Regions from separate parts of the Subdoligranulum sp. DSM 23681 genome, predicted to be linked through region 1. Evidence: predicted binding sites of a transcription regulator. Region 1 holds the regulator's gene; the other holds the start of a gene.
What was found. Region 1 encodes Rex, which represses fermentation and respiration genes when NADH is low (regulators of the CRP and FNR family bind a similar motif). Its sites were predicted from a motif close to ATTGTTAANNNNTTAACAAT; they were not measured.
Positions count from the first base shown of each region.

Region 2: the regulator Rex is predicted to act here: its motif matches at 3,991-4,010, upstream of gap (type I glyceraldehyde-3-phosphate dehydrogenase).

Region 1 is NZ_CM168050.1:2,881,845-2,890,224, forward strand. It holds gene AC127K_RS13300 (glycoside hydrolase family 28 protein) at 1-94, opposite strand, end outside; gene AC127K_RS13305 (AraC family transcriptional regulator) at 211-1,074, shown strand; gene AC127K_RS13310 (carbohydrate ABC transporter permease) at 1,245-2,114, opposite strand; gene AC127K_RS13315 (carbohydrate ABC transporter permease) at 2,135-3,043, opposite strand; gene AC127K_RS13320 (ABC transporter substrate-binding protein) at 3,224-4,585, opposite strand; gene AC127K_RS13325 (thymidine kinase) at 5,063-5,668, opposite strand; gene AC127K_RS13330 (redox-sensing transcriptional repressor Rex) at 5,762-6,412, opposite strand; gene AC127K_RS13335 (ClpP family protease) at 6,609-7,337, shown strand; gene AC127K_RS13340 (DNA translocase FtsK) at 7,508-8,380, shown strand, end outside.
Region 2 is NZ_CM168050.1:2,111,042-2,119,421, reverse strand. It holds gene AC127K_RS09745 (sigma-70 family RNA polymerase sigma factor) at 1-294, shown strand, start outside; gene AC127K_RS09740 (alanine/glycine:cation symporter family protein) at 421-1,764, shown strand; gene AC127K_RS09735 (helix-turn-helix transcriptional regulator) at 2,168-2,398, shown strand; gene gap (type I glyceraldehyde-3-phosphate dehydrogenase) at 2,840-3,868, opposite strand; gene AC127K_RS09725 (hypothetical protein) at 4,220-4,843, shown strand; gene AC127K_RS09720 (tetratricopeptide repeat protein) at 4,847-6,934, opposite strand; gene AC127K_RS09715 (SpoIIE family protein phosphatase) at 7,153-8,380, shown strand, end outside.

The DNA.
Region 1 (8,380 bases):
GGACGGTAAACGGCGTGGGGGAGTAGTAGCAACTTTCGTTGCACAGTTCAAACACGGCGCTGCGTGTCATGGCGCGAAGAAGCTTGATTTGCATGGGGGACCTCCCGATTGAAAAATGATTTGCAAATTAGCAAAATTTGTGCTATGGTTTAGAAAACGACAAAAAAGAACCGCAGTTCGTCAGCGGGCACAAGGAGAGAAGTGATTTTGGTGCGTGAATATACCTATTCTCCCCATGTGGACTTTTTCATTGAGTATGTGGGGTATGAGACCAACTATGAAATGTCCACTTTCCACACCCATCACAAGTATGAGATTTACTATGAAGTAGAGGGCACCCGCCGCTATTTCATCGAAGATGCTGCTTACATTGTGAACGCCGGCAGTGTGATCATGATCGGCGAAAATCAGATCCACAAAACCGGGTCGGTGGGGGATGGCCCTTCCAGCCGCATCGTCTGCAACTTCAGTGCGGAGTATCTGCAGGAAGTGGTGGATGCCTTTCCGGAACTGGACTTTTTCACCTTTCTGGGGCAGGAGGAAAACCACCTGCTCAGCAATATTACGGTGAAGCAGCAGAACTATGTGTACTCGGTCCTGCAGCAGCTTATCGCCATTCAGGGGGAAGAGCCGGAAAGCCATGCCGCACGGAAAATGCTCCTGGCCACCTTACTCCTCCAACTGCAAAAAATGTGCGAAACACAGAAAGAGCTGGGCGGGGACAATGGTCGTGTGACCAACCGTATCGTGGACCAGATCCAGAGCTACATTGCCGAACATTACGCCGAAAAGCTGACCCTGACCGGCATCGCCAGCCAGTTCTATATCAGCCCGTATTATCTCAGCCGCTTGTTCAAGAAGACCATCAACCTGAGTCTCATCGAATACATCAACGGTGTTCGCATCAAGGCAGCCCAGAGTCTGATTGAAAAGACCAATGACAGCATTTCCACTGTGGCGGAAAAGGCCGGATTCATGACCAGTGCCCATTTCCGTCGGGTGTTCAAGGATGCCACCGGACTTTCGCCCCAGCAGTACCGCCAATATTTCAAGCGGGTGAACAAGGGCAACTGAAAGAAGATAAGAACCCACAAACCGCCGCGCCATACAGCGCGGCGCTTTTTTATTGTAAGAGCCAATAAGGCGCGTTGTTTTCAAAATCAACTGCCCCGTACCCCTTTGTTTCAAGCGGTACGGGGCAGCTTGCATCCTGATCGGATAACTACCGGGTTTTCAAAAAGTGTTTAACCCTTGACGCTGCCGGCCGCGATGCCGTCAATGAAGGCATCCTGTGCGCAGAAGAAGACGACCAGCTGCGGGATGATGGAAATGAGGGACAAAGCCAGGATCCGGTTCCAGTTGAAACCGGCGTCGCCGTCCATGGACAGCTTGACGAAGATGGACATGGGATACTTGGTGGGGGTGGTTACATAAAGCAGAGGACCCATAAAGTCGTTGCAGCTCCACATGAACTGGAACAGGCCGCAGGCCACCAGGGAGGGGGAGAGCATGGGGCAGATAATTTTGTACAGGATCTTCACGGGACCGCAGCCGTCAATGGAAGCGGCTTCGTCCAGATCGTGAGGAATGCTGCGCATGAACTGCACCAGCTGATACACGAAGTAGGTCTCGGTGGCAAACAGAGTGGGAACCCACAGGGGCAGATACAGCGGGCTGTTGATCCATCCGAAGGTGTTGTACATCAGGTACTGCGGCACGTTCAGGACGACCTGAGGCAGGAACAGGGTGGAGATCATGATGCTGAACAGGATGTCCCGGCCCTTGAATTTGAAGCGGCTGAAACCGTAAGCGGCGATGACCGAAGAGATCACCGTAAAGATGACCTTGGGAATCACATAGCTGTAGGTGTTCAGGAAAGCACGCCAGATGTTGATGTCGCCGCCGTAGTTCTGGGTCACGGCAGCCACATAACCGTCCAGGGTGGGATTGGTGGGGATAAAGCCGATGCCGGTAAAAATCTCCGCATTGCTCTTGAAGGTGGCGCCGATCATCCACAGCAGGGGATAGATCATCACAAAGCCGACCACGATCAGGACAAAATACTGGAAGAATCTGGCAATCTTATGCCGGGTTTCAAGTTTCATGGGTGTCATTTTCGATTCCTCCTTCGTCCTTAGTCAGCGTAGTAGACCCAGTGCTTCTGGCTGCTGAAGGCGATGACGGTCAGCACCATAACGATCACGAACATGACCCAGGCCAGAGCACAGGCCATGCCCATCTCGTTCTCCTTGAAGGCGTAGTTGTACACCAGCAGGGCGACAAGGGTCGTGGAATTGCGGGGACCGCCGCCGGTGATGATGTACGGGCCGTTGAACTCCTGGAACGCCTGGGCAATCTGAGTGACCAGGTTATAGAAGATAACGGGGGTGATCATGGGGACGGTGATGGAGAAGAACTGGCGGGTCTTGGAGGCACCGTCGATGGTGGCAGCCTCATACAAATCCACCGAGACGCCCTTCAAGGCAGCCAGGAACAGCACCATGGCGGAACCGAACTGCCACACACGCAGCAGGCAGATGATGAACAGCGCCCAGGTACGGTCAGCCAGCCAGTCGGGACCCTGAATTCCAAAGAAGCCCAGCATGGTGTTGATGACGCCGGTGTCACGGAACAGGGCACGCCACAGCACAGCAATGGCCACGGAACCGCCCAGAATGGACGGAATGTAGTACACGGTGCGGAACAGGTTCACGAACTTGATCTTGAAGTTCAGGATGTATGCGATGAACAGCGCGAAAACCAGCTTCAGCGGCACGGTGATGAACGCGTACTTGAAGGTAATCAGCAGAGCGGTGCGGGTCTCCTTCTCGGTGAAAATATCGATGTAGTTCATGATTCCGTATTCACGGATGCCCTTGAAGAAGTTCATGTCCGTGAAGCTGTAATACAGGGAGCTGGCGAACGGATAGAACTTAAAAATAAGGAAACCCAGAATCCAGGGAATCAGGAAGAACAAGCCGGTGTTTTGGTCACACCATTTTTTGAACGGCGAACGTCTGACGGGTGCAGATGCGGTGCTCATTCAAGTGCCTCCTTTGCGAAAGATGTTTGCGGGGCGGGGCCCGATGTCCTTGGCGGCATGTAGGCCGCCGTGTTCATGATTTGTTCAGAAGTGAATATCAGTAAGAGCGCCGGCCCCCGTTCGGTTGGTATCAAATCGTGGGGGCCGGCGCAGGCTGGCTTACAGATTCAGAAAGGAAGATCAGCCCTTGGCGGCATCTTCCAGAGCTTCGGTCACGCCGTCATACAGATCGGTAGCAGCTTCGGTGGAGTCGGTGTACTCGCCGTAGCTGTAACCGCCGAACACGTCGGTGTAAACACCGCCGGGGTTGGCCTTCAGATCGTTGCTCTCATAGGTGGGGGCGAGCTGGAAGTCGACGAACTGCATGACCTTGGTGTTGGCTTCCAGAACCAGTTCATCCACCGCACCAGCGGCTTCCGCAGCGGCCAGACCGGAAGCGGAGTTGGGAATGCCGCACTCGGAGCCCATGATGCCGGCGCCGTCGCCGTTCAGCAGGAAGTTGATCAGCTGCGCGGCAGCTTCCTTATCCTGGCAGGTCTCGGTGATGGCCAGACCCATGGAAACCTTGGAGAAACCGCCGTTGGCCTTGTCGCCAAACTTGATCTCGTTGCCGACGGTGAAGCCGGAAGGATCGGCCAGGGAGCCCTTGTACTTGGTGGCGGAAGAATCCCATTCAAAGATGCCGGCGTACATGCCGTTGATCCACTGCTCGCTCTTGTCGATGGAGTTGTTGCCGTCGATGCCGGCCGCGTTCATGGTCTGCAGGCTGGGAATGACGTGGTTGTCTTCCAGGCTCTGGATGAAATCAATGCCGGTGGCAATCTCTTCCACGGTGTACTGCAGGGTGTTGTCTTCCACCCAGGGCTTGCCATAGGTGCTTTCCAGGTAGAAGGTCATCAGGAGCATGCGGTCGTATTCGCCCATGGCCAGGGGATAATAGTCGTCGCCCAGCTTGGTCTTGAAGGCTTCGCCTGCAGCGTACAGGTCATCCAGCGTAGAAGGAACTTCCTCAATGCCGGCTTCCTTGAAGGTGTTCATGTTCCAGTAGAAGATACGGCCGGTCATGGACACAGGCAGGGCCTGCAGCTTGCCGGCTACCGTGCAGGCATCCAGGGTGCTCTGCGGGAACTGGGACAGATCAATGATGTCGGAATACTCATTCAGGTCGACGAATTTGCTGCCATCGCCGCTGTACTGGCTCAGCCAGTTCCAGTTGACCTGCATGACATCTTCGGCGTTGCCGGAATACAGAGCGGCGGAAGTCTGATCTTCCCAGCCGGACCAGGCACCGTAGTGGGTGTCAACCTGGATGCCGGTTTCCTCGGTGAACGCAGCCAGAGCATTCTGATACGCAGTGTGACGGCTGTCGCCGCCCCACCAGCTGATCGACAGGCTGCCGTCGCCGGAAGAGGTGGTGGAAGTTTCGCCAGTGGCGGCGTCGGTGCCGGTGCTGGCCGACGAAGAGCTGCCGGTGCTGCCGCAGCCCGCAAGCAGACCAACGCTCATCACGCCGGCCAGTGCAAGTGCAATCGCCTTTTTCATTGTTTTTTCCTCCTATAGCTATAAATCACATAACAGGTGCGGGAACCCCGCGGCCTGCCCAACGTCATTATGATAGCAAAACTTTTACAACAAAAAAATATCGGATTGTGTTCGTCCTCATAAAAAGCGCGCATTATTTGCCCTAGTTTTCGGAGAGTAATTGGTGCATATGTCAAAATATACTATCTTTGTTACCGCTGATTATGCAAAATGGCAATTCACAAAAAGGAACAAAAATGAAGAACAAAGATGCAAAAAGATAAAATAAACAAAACAATTCAACAAAATGCATCTATCATCGACATAGTGCGAAAACAAAATGGAAAAAATAGAAACATATATCAAAGCGCAAAAATGATTCGTATGGGCAAAACGGCGTGCAAAAAATGCGCACAGAAACAAAGATGACCCCCGGCGCACATATTTTGCACGTCGGGGGCCAGAAAACGACTGTAATGCTCCGCAAAAATGCTCTTTTTATTTGTGGGTGCGCTTCAGAAAAGCACGGTACTCCCGGTACCAGCATTGGGGACAAAGGCTTTCATATTCCACGTTGTCTACGGTATCAATGGCCACCTGTGCCCCTTCAAACACGAACTGTCCGTTTACTTTGCGTCCGTTGCACATGGCTTTGCGGCCGCAGGCACAGATGGTTTTCATCTCTTCGATGGAGTGGGCCAGTTCCAGCAGGCGCGTGGAGCCGGGAAAACCACGCAGCATGAAATCAGCGCGCAGCCCGTAGCAGATGACCGGGATTCCCAGGTCCACTGTCACCAGGAACAACTGCTCCGCCTGCTCCGGCGTGAAAAATTGGCTCTCATCGCACAGTACACAGGCCGGTTTTCCGTGAGCTTCGGCATCCGCACGCACCTCATCCAGAATGTTCATTTCTGGGGTGACAAGCTTGTCCACTTTACAGCTGACACCCAGACGGGAAACAATGTGGTCGCCGCCCTTTGTGTCGATGCTGGCTTTCAGAATCAGAACCCGCATACCGCGCTCTTTGTAATTGAAAGCCACCTGCAGCAAGGCGGTGGTTTTGCCGCTGTTCATGGCGCCGTAACGAAAATACAATTTTGCCATCTTACATTTCTCCGTTGGCGGTGCAGTCCGATCCGGGGACCAAACAAGGGGCGCGGTCAATTGGCCGCGCCCGTTCTACCGCGTGATTATGATTCAAGATTCGTCCCGGTTGCGCAACCGGTAGCCCAGGCTCATCAGGCTGTCGCCCAGATGTACATTTTCCACTGTGACATCGGGATATTCCACCGACATGTCATAATGGCTGAAGTTCCAGAATCCCTGGATTCCCAAGCGGACCAGTTCTCCCGAAAGTTCGGTGGCACTCTGACGCGGCACACACAGGACCGCCACCACCGGCTTGTTCTTGGCACAGAAAGATTCCAGCTCATCCAGTGCGTGAATGGGAACGCCGGCCATCTCCTTGCCGATCAGATCGGGGTTGATGTCGAACACCGCCAGAAGGCGATACCCGTTGGTATCACGGGAAATAAAACTGGAAACCGCAGTGCCCAGACGACCGGCACCGATCAGAATGGTGGGCAGGAGTTCGCCGTCCCCAAACAACAGCTTGCTGATCTCTGCCAGAAGTACATCCACCTTATACCCGATGCCCTGCTGTCCGAACCCGCCGAAACAGTTGAAGTCCTGCCGTACCTGGCTGGCGGTCGTGCCCATCATGCGGGCCAGCTCACTGGAAGAGATCTTGTCCCGGCCCTCCGCTGCCAGATTGTTCAGATAACGGTAATATTTTGGCAACCGTTTGATCACCGGCAGGGAGGCTTTGTTTTGTGTGGCCAATGTCATACGCCCCCTCATTGTTGTGGCACCACACTGTGCCCTGTCTATTCTATGGAAAAAGTATAATGTGTTTCCCTAAGATTGTCAAATTTTTATCTAACACTTACAAAACAAACCGCTGTGTATCGCAATAAAAAATATTTGCCCTCCGGTCTGGCTATACTGAAAACAGGCATCTGACCAAAGAAAGGGGAACTGCTTCATGAAAAAACAATCTGCGCAGTCGTCGGAGCCGGCGGAGCAGGCACGGCTGAAAAATGATCTCATTGCTGAATCCGGCCTGATCGAAACCACCCGGGGCCGCCACGCCATCCATTGCCTGACGGTCATTGGTACCATTGAGGGCCACACACTGGCACCTGATAACCAGAAAACCACCAAGTACGAGCATGTGATCCCGCTGCTGGTGGATATTCAGGAAGACCCATCCATAGAGGGTCTTCTGGTCATCCTGAACACGGTGGGAGGGGACGTGGAGGCAGGGCTGGCGCTGGCGGAACTTATTGCCGGGGTCAGCAAACCCAGTGCCACGCTGGTTCTGGGAGGCGGCCATTCCATCGGGATTCCGCTGGCAGTGTCGGCGCGGCACAGCTTTATTGTGCCCACCGCCACCATGACGGTGCATCCGGTCCGGCATTCTGGCATGGTGCTGGGGGTCCCGCAGACCCTGCGCTACTTCGAACAGATGCAGGAACGTATTGTGGGATTTGTGGCGGGGCACTCGGCCATTTCGGCCAAACGCTTTACCCAGCTCATGCACAATACCGGAGAACTGGTTATGGATATGGGCACAGTGCTCAACGGACAGCAGGCGGTGGAGGAGGGGCTGATCGACTCTCTGGGCGGGCTGGATGATGCCCTGCGCTACCTCTATAAAGAGATCGAATCCGGCCGCACACCAAAAGGCAGATACAGAAATCCCGAAACGTAAAATCTCTTGCGGGGGTTTTACAACCGCCCTGTTTCGTGCTAGAATAACCTATATGCTATAAGGGGCAGTTTGCCCCATTACATAGTCAACGGCATTCCACGCTCCTGCGTGGTGCCGCCGGTCGGTTCCGGCCGGGTGAAGGCTGAAAATACATAGAGGAGTATGGTAAGATGGCAAGTTCAAGGTCAGGCAAATCGACCTATCGTTCGTCCTCGTCCTCGCGCTCGTCCGGCTCGTCCAAAAGCAAAAGCGGATCCCGCAGCAAAAGCAACAAGGGCCGCTCTTCCGCTGCGGCGCACAAGCAGCCGTCGCGTCGGGCCCAGCGTCGGGCCGAAACCCAGAACCTTGGCCGCAGCGTGCTGCTGGCGGGGCTGGGGCTGCTGGTTATCGCGCTGGTGCTGGTCCGCGGACAGGATTTCTGGCTTCTGATGCGCAATGCACTGTTCGGTGTGTTCGGCATCATGACCTATATTCTCGGTCCCTTCTTGCTGTATCTGGCATACCTGGTGGCATCCGGGTACCGTGTGGGCGTTTTTGTGGCCAAGATGGTCCTGATGGGCGTGGTCGGCGCCAGTGTTCCGGTGGTGTTTTCCAAGTTTGCAGTTCATGAATCCACAGCGTGGGATATTATCAAGATGCTGTATAACTGGGGATATACCCGGTTCTGGTCCGGCGGCGTACTGGGCAGTGCGGGCGCGCTGTTGCTTTCTCTGCTCGGCCGTCCGGGGGCCAACATCGTTATGCTGCTGCTTTTTGCCATGGGACTGATGGTCTTCTTTGCGCTGACCCCGGCGGATGTGGTGCGCTTCATCAACCAGACCATGCAGAAGTACGAAGACACCCAGGCCGCCCGCCGCGCCGAGGCAACAGCCTACGATACGCAGTTGTTCGGCCAAAGTCCGGAAGAAGAACCGCTGGAAAATCTGACCGGTACGCTGCCGCGGCAGCCGCAGCCGGCACAGCATCCGGCATTTGATGTGGAGCCTTACCTGGAACAGGAGGAAAAAGCCCGCCAGAATGCTTCCGCACCGCAGGCGGCGCAG
Region 2 (8,380 bases), 770 kb from region 1:
AGCCGGAATGGCGGGTCCCTCACATTGGGAGATGTACTGCCCGATGATGGCGTCATGGAGGACGACTGCGAGCAGCGGGATCTGGCCAGACGGCTGCGCGGACTGGTGGCGGAGCTGCCGGAACGGGAACAGCGCATCCTGACCCTGCGCTACGGCCTGGACCGGCGCCCTCCCCTGACCCAGCAGCAGGTGGCCGAGGAATTCCACATCAGCCGGTCCTACATTTCCCGACTGGAAAAGCGGGCCCTGCAGATGCTGAGCAAGCGATGGCACAGCGGGGAGGCGCCCCGTTGACCCAGTCTGTCCTCCACACAAATACACTTGACCTTTCTTCGCAATCATGGTATCCTAGATATCGACGTTCCGTTTTGAGGGAGCGTTTTGGTGTATTACAACTGGAAGAGAGGAACGGAAAGTATCATGGAACAGTTTACCGCCCTGGTGTCCCAGGCAAGCAACTTTTTGTGGGATTATATCCTTGTGTTTCTGCTGGTAGGCACTGGCATCTTTTTCACCCTGCGGCTGGGATTCATCCAGGTCCGCCGCTTTGGCGAGGGCATGCGCCGTCTGTTCGGCGGGTTCAGCCTGCACGGCAAGGCCGCCGGCAAGGACGGCATGAGCTCCTTCCAGGCACTGTCCACCGCTGTGGCCGCCCAGGTGGGCACCGGCAACATCACCGGCTGTGCCACCGCCCTGGTCAGCGGCGGCCCGGGAGCGCTGTTCTGGGTGTGGGTATCCGCCTTTTTCGGCATGGCCACCATCTACGCCGAGGCCGTACTGGCCCAGACATACAAGACCACCGTGGACGGCCATGTGACCGGCGGTCCCGTCTACTACATCCGCGCCGCCTTCAAGGGGCGTTTCGGCAAGTTTCTGGCCGGGTTCTTCTCGGTGGCCATCGTGCTGGCCCTGGGCTTCATGGGCAATATGGTCCAGTCCAACTCCATCAGTGATGCCTTCCACAACGCTTTCGGCGTGAACAAACTGGTGGTGGGCGTTGTGGTAGCGGCCATTGCGGCGTTCATTTTCCTGGGCGGCGTACAGCGCATTGCCGCTGTCACCGAAAAGCTGGTCCCCATCATGGCCATCTTCTACATTCTGGGCTGTGTGGTCACCCTGCTCATGAACATCACGGCCCTGCCCGGTGCCTTTGCCCAGATCTTCGGCATGGCCTTCCGGCCGCAGTCCATGGCCGGCGGCGTGGCCGGTGTGACGGTACAGCAGGCCATCCGCTACGGTGTGGCCCGCGGGCTTTTCTCCAACGAAGCCGGCCTGGGTTCCACCCCCCACGCCCACGCCATCGCCAAGGTCAAGCATCCCCAGGACCAGGGCGCCATGGCCATCGTCAGCGTGTTCATCGACACCTTCGTGATCCTGACCCTCACCGGTCTGGTGCTCATCACCTCCGGTCTGGTCTCTACAGGCTTGGACGGCACCGCCCTGACCCAGGCAGCCTTTGCCCAGACCTTCGGGCCGTTCGGGCAGGTCTTCATTGCCGTGTGCATGTTCTTCTTCGCCTTCTCCACCATCCTGGGCTGGTACTTCTTCGGACAGGTCAACTTCAAGGCGCTGTTCGGTTCCAAGGCCCTGCCGGTGTACAGTGCCATCGTGGTGCTGTTTGTTCTGGTGGGCTCCACCCTGAAGGTGGACCTGGTGTGGAAACTGGCCGACTTTTTCAACGGTCTCATGGCCATTCCCAACCTGATTGCCCTGCTGGCCCTGTCCGGCGTGGTGGCCTCCATCGCCCGACAAAAGAACAACTGACAGAAATAAAAGCGGCGTGTTTCCTGCCCGGAAGCACGCCGCTTTTTGATTATCGGAAACAGAGCCACAGCACAAGGTAGCATCCCGCGTAAAAGCCGGCTCCCGCCCAGGCCCACCGGGCCGTCGAACCGCCCCGCCGGGGCATGGTTCGCCGCAGGGCCAGGTATATCCCCGCCCCCACCGGCGGCAGCAGAAAGGCCAGCGTATTCAGTCCCAGGTGGGGCAGATCCTGACGGGCCTTGTCCTCCGCGGCCGGCCCGTCCGACTTTTCAGAATTGATTTTCGTTTGTGCTCTCCCCTTTTGTGGTCCATTTTCTCTTTATTGTAGATAATATTTATCTAAAAGTCAATAGACAGAATCTATCTAGCCTATTCTTGTAATAGAAGAAGGCAGGTGGACACAATGACCAATCGCGTACGGGAATTGCGGGAAGATCACGACTACACCCAGCAGCAGTTGGCCGATATGATCGGCATCACCCAGCGCAAATACAGTTATCTGGAGACCGGTACCCAGCCGCTGACCGCCGATTTTCTGGTGGCGCTGGCAAAGATCTACGATGTGAGCATCGACTACATCCTGCTCTGCACCGACACCCCGCGGCGGTACCCGCCCCGTGAGGCCCGCAGATAAGCCTTTGACGAAAGGCAGGTGCAGGGATGAAAGAGTGGGATTTCGTCTGGTTCGGCAAGGGTATCATCGGGGATCTCCACCACAAGCAGGCTTTTGACCGGAGCTTTGCCGCCGGCAGGATGCCAGGGCCTCTTCCCTGCCCCGCACTGCGGCCCCGGCCCAAACCCGTGTGCGGTGCCGGAAACGGGCTGGTGCTTCCTGGAATAGCAGCGGCACTGCTGTTCTTTCTGCTTTTTCCGGGACAGCCGACATACAAACAGCGTGCCCGGGCGGCTGATGCCGCCCGGGCACAACTATGCAAAAAGCCCCTTCCGGCTGCATACACAATCGGAAGGGGCTTTGTTCGTGTTCACTGCTGGCCGCGGCCGGAACCGCGGCAGGTCTTGTGGGTCATAAACCGACAGGACCCGCAACCACGCTTATATCAGTGGGAGGAAGCGATTACAGCTCAGCGAAGTACTTAATGGTGCGGACCATCTGGCTGGTGTAGCTGTTCTCGTTGTCGTACCAGGACACGACCTGAACCTGATAGGTGTCGTCGTCGATCTTGGTGACCATGGTCTGGGTGGCGTCGAACAGGCTGCCGTAACGCATGCCGATGACGTCAGAAGAGACGATCTGGTCTTCGTTGTAGCCGAAGCTCTCGGAAGCAGCAGCTTTCATAGCGGCGTTGATGCTCTCCTTGGTGACGTCCTTGCCCTTGACAACGGCAACCAGGATGGTGGTGGAGCCGGTGGGGACGGGAACGCGCTGAGCGGAGCCGATCAGCTTGCCGTTCAGTTCGGGGATGACCAGGCCGATGGCCTTGGCAGCGCCGGTGGAGTTGGGAACGATGTTCTGAGCACCAGCACGAGCGCGGCGCAGGTCGCCCTTGCGCTGCGGGCCGTCCAGGATCATCTGGTCACCGGTGTAAGCATGAACGGTGGTCATGATGCCGGAGACGATGGGATAGGTCTTGTTCAGGGTGTCGGCCATGGGAGCCAGGCAGTTGGTGGTGCAGGAAGCAGCGGAGATGACCTGATCGTCAGCGGTCAGGGTCTTCTCGTTGACGGAGTAGACGATGGTCTTCAGGTCGTTGCCAGCAGGAGCAGAGATAACGACCTTCTTGGCGCCGGCTTCGATGTGAGCCATGCTCTTGGCCTTGGAGGTGTAGAAACCGGTGCACTCCAGCACGACATCGATGCCCAGTTCGCCCCAGGGGCAATCCTTGGCGTCCTTGATGGCGTAGATGGTGATCTTCTTGCCGTCGACGACGATGTAATCCTCGCCGGCTTCGACGGTGTGCTTGTTCTCACCGATCTTGCCCAGGAAAGAGCCCTGAGCGGTGTCGTACTTCAGCAGGTGAGCCAGCATAGCGGGGCTGGTCAGGTCGTTGATGGCGACGACTTCGTAGCCCTCAGCCTCGAACATCTGACGGAAGGCCAGGCGGCCGATGCGGCCAAAACCATTGATAGCAACTTTAACAGCCATAGTAAAATCCTCCCAAGATTTTATTGATTCGGGACGGCTTGTCCGCCCCACCTTGATGCGGTGACATCACCGCGTTCCGGTATGCTTCTATTGTACTCGATTTGCACAAAAACTGCAAGTCTGTTGTTATTATTTTAACACCGAATTTGAAAAATCATGCTATTTGGTCAAAATCAGGAGGGATTTTTGCCTCTTTTTTCAGCGTTGTGTCCATTCCTGTTCCGCTTCCGTACCGGCATCCGGGGCTTCGGGGTGCCAAAAAACGGTGTGGCAGCATTTTCCGGGCGCACCGGGAAGATTTTCTGCATACAATAGCGCTGTTACTGCTTGCAGGGAAAGGAGGCCGCTACCATGGAACTGCCCAACCGGGAGATCCGGGCACGGCTGGCGGAGCAGGCTGCAGGACGGCGTCTGGGCGGTCTGGACCCGCTGCCTGTGCTCAGCGGGCTGCGGCTGCTGACCACCGCGGAACTGCTCTGCCGCGGCGCCCCGCCCCGCCGGCCCGCCGACGCGGGGGCGGTGCTGGACGCCCTGTGCACCGCCGTACAGGGAAGTGTCCGCCGCCGCAGCGGATGGCTGTATGCCATGGTACCGCCGGGGCGGGAACTGCCCGTGCCGGTGCACGGCAGGCTGCTGCAGGCGGCTGTGCTGTGCACGCTGCGGGGCGCCCTGCGCACCGGCGGCAGCCGTGCGGTGGTGCGCTGCCTGCCCCGGAATGGCGGCATTCTGCTGTGTGTGCAGGGCGGGGCCGCCGCCCTGACCCCCGCAGATACCATCCCGCTGTGGAAGCGTCTGGCCGCCGAGGGCGGCGGGGCCGCGGTCTTCGGTGCGGGACCGGTGTTCACCGCCTCGGTCCGCCTGCCCCTGTGCCCGGGGCTCTGCGCCCCCAGTTCCGGGGCGGAGGAACTTTTGCGGGACCGGTATGCCCTGCCTTATATCTACCTGGGGGAATGGCTGGCCCACCCCTGGGCGTAAGGGTCAGATCCAGCGGCGATTCAGACGTTCCAGGGCCTTGCGGGCTTCCTCGCTGCCCTGGTCCGCCGCCATGCGATACAGGATCTTGGCCCGGATGTGGCTGCGGGGCTCGCCGCCCCAGCCTTTTTCCGCATACAGCCCCATCTTGTACCGGGCTTCCGGCTGTTCCTGGGCGGCCTGCCGGAACCATTGCAGGGCTGCCCGGGGATTCTTCTGGACGCCGAAGCCCCGTTCCATGCACAGGGCCAGACGATACATGGCCCGCGTATCCCCCTGGTCCGCCGCAATGCGGTAGCAGGCCACGGCTTCCGGGCCTTCCTCCTCCCGCTCATGACACAACCCCAGACCGTACTGAGCCCCGGTCAGATCCTGGGCGGCGGACTCCCGGAACCAGCGGTGCGCATCCGGAAGCGAGGGCTCGGTCCCCCGCCCTTCCAGAAAACACCAGCCCAGGCGTTCCTGCGCCGGCGCATATCCCTGTTCGGCCGCCATGGTATACCAATGCACCGCCTGGGCCGGGTCGGCCGGCACACCAATGCCCTCCTCATAGTTGAGGCCCAGATACCACTGCGCCCGCGCGTCCCCCTTCCGGGCAGCCAGAAGATACCAGCGCACCGCTTCTTTGGGGTCGGCTTCCAGGCCGATACCGTTTTCATAACAGACCCCCAGATTGCACGCCCCCTGGCTGCTGCCCTGCATCGCCGCCGCCCGGTACAGGCGCGCCGCCCGCCGGGAGTCCTGCTCCACCCCCTCGCCATTCTCATAGAACCAGCCCAGTCTGCACTGCGCCGGCGCGTAATTCTTTTCCGCCGCACGGTTGTACAGTTCCAGGGCCTTGGACACGCTTTTGGGCACGCCGATGCCGTTCTCATAGAGCCAGCCCAACAGGGTCATGCCCCGGGGGTTCCCCGCCTTGGCCGACTGGGAATAGAGCTTGGCTGCCCGAAAGGGTCTGCGGGGCAGAACGATGCCGTCCTCGTAGTATTTTCCCAGTTCCGCCATCGCCCGGGGTTCCCCGCGCTCGGCAGCGGCCGCATACCAGCGCACCGCTTCTGCCTGGTTGGCCTCGGTGCCGATGCCTTTCTGGCAGCACCGCGCATAGTAATACTCCCCCACAGGGTCCGACAGATCGGCTGCACGCTGGTACCAGAACATGGCCGCACAGTCATTCTGTTCCGTCCCCTTGCCCATCTGGCACCGCAGCCCCATCAGGACCTGCGCTTCGGTATTGCCGCGCTCGGCGGCGGCGGTATACCACCGGGTGGCGGCGGTCTGGTCCTCCTGCAGACCGATGCCCTTGTCATAGCAGCGGCCCAGCGCAAGCTGCGCCCGGTCCAGCCCGCTGTCGGCCGCCTGGTGATAGTACCGGACCGCACGCTGCGGGTCTTTTTTCACGCCCAGGCCCTTCTCGTACAGCTGGCCTAGAGCCAGACGGGCCGGCGCATATCCTGTTCCCGCCGCAAGCCGGTACAGCTGTACCGTCCGGCGGATGTCCTTTTCCACCCCGATGCCCTCGCGGTAGCACACCGCCAGACAGCACTGGGCCCGGGGTTCCTTTTTCAGTGCCGCCATGCCGTACCAGTAAGCGGCAGATTTCTGGTCCGCAGGCACCCCTTTGCCGAACTCATAACACCAGCCCAGATTGCACTGCGCCGGTGCAGACCCCTGCTGCGCCGCCTGCTTGTACAGAAACACCGCGTTTTCCCAGCTCTGGGGCCGTCCTTCCCCCTTTTCATAGCACAGCCCCAGCAGGAACCGCCCGTGGGCGCTGTCCTGCGCCGCCGCCTGCTCAAACAGGGCCGCCGCCTGTTCCGGGTCACGGGGACCGCCCTTGCCATACAGCATCCGGTGCCCCTGCTCGCACAGGCAGTCGGGGTCGCCCTTTTCGGCACCCCGGGCGCAGAAATCATAGGCCTGTTTCCAGTTCCCCGCCCGGTCCGCTTCCCGGCACAGGTACATCCAGCCCCGGGGGGTGATATCGGATTCCTCCACCGGGACAAATCCTTCGTTGCCGCACCGGGGGCAGACTTCCAGGTCCTCCCGCATGGTGACGAATTCACAATCCGGTGCTGTACATTGATAATATTGCATCCCTGAACCTCCCGGTACGCCTTTCGACATTCATTGTATCTTATCAGTATATTCCCTTTTCCCCCTTTTCACAAGGACAAAGCCGTTCTTGCCTGCTCTTTCGGGCGGGGCGGGCGGGTTTTTGTTTGGTTTTGGGCTTTCGCTGTCCTGCGGCAAAAAGTGCGGGGCAAGCAGGCTATACTTCCTGGCACAACCGCATAGGAGGAGGGGTTTTTATCATGCCGATTTTTACCAAAGACAAGGCCCGTGTGCCGGCCGCATCACCGTCCCCCGCCGGGGCGCAGGCCCCGGTCCGGGAGTCCGAAAGCCCGCCAGCGCTGCAGGCCGCACCGGAAAGCCGGTTTCTTTCGGGCGCGCTGCTGTGGCGGCTGGGGACGCTGGGCGCCGGATGCCTGCTGGGGGCCGGCCAGCTCTATGGCACCGCCCCCCTGGGGCTGGCACTGACGGTGGGGTGCCCGCCCGGGTTCGCCCTGCCGGCCATGGCGGGGGCGCTGGCCGGGTCCCTGGCCTTTCAGCCCTTCACTCTGGGGCTGAAACTGGCCGGTGCCCTGGTGGCCGCCGTCGCCGGCCGGTGCGTGGCCGCCCAGCTGGGAAAGAAACAATACATATGGGGCTCTGCCGCCGGCTGTGCCGCCCTGCTGACAGAGCAGCTGACCGTGAGCGCCGTGGGCCCCTCCGCCCCGGGAGACACGGTCCAGGTCCTGGCCACCGCCCTGCTGGCGGCCGGGTTCGGGGCGGCCATCCACGCCCTGCCCCACAGCAAGCCCCGGGGGCTGTGCCTCTGGCTGGCCATGGCAGCGGTCTGCGCGCAGAGGCTGCCCCCCCTGCTGGGAGGCGGCTTTGCCCCCGGGCTGATGCTGGCCGCCGGGGCGGGGCTGTGTACCGCTTTTGCGGGCAGCCTGGAACAGAGCGCCGTGCTGGCCGTGGCCATGGCGGCGGCGGTGACGGCGGCGGCCCCCACCCTGAGTTACGCGGCCCTGGCGGTGGCCCTGGGAACCCTGGGCGCTGCGGTGCTGGCCAACGGGGAACGCTGGCGCTGCGCCGGCATCTTTGCCCTGGGATGCGGAGTGGGCGCCCTGGCCGCCCCCACCCCTGCCGGGGCGCTGTGGCTGTGTGTTTCGGCCGGTGCGGGCATGCTTGGATTTCTGGCCTGCCCGCCCAGTCTGCTGCGGGGGATCTTTCCGCCCCCGGCACCGCCGGTGGTAAGCCAGACCCTGGGCAGTGCCGCCCGTCGGCTGGCCGGGGTGGCCGACAGCCTTTCGGACATTGCGGACACGGTGAACGAGGTCTGTGAACGGCAGCTGCCCCCCAAGGGGGAGACCTACGACTTTGTGGTGGAATACACCGCCCGCCATGTCTGCCAGCAGTGTGAGCGCCGGTCCAGCTGCTGGATCCGGGGGTATTCCACTGCGGTGGACGGGCTGTACAAGCTGCGGGGTGCATTGG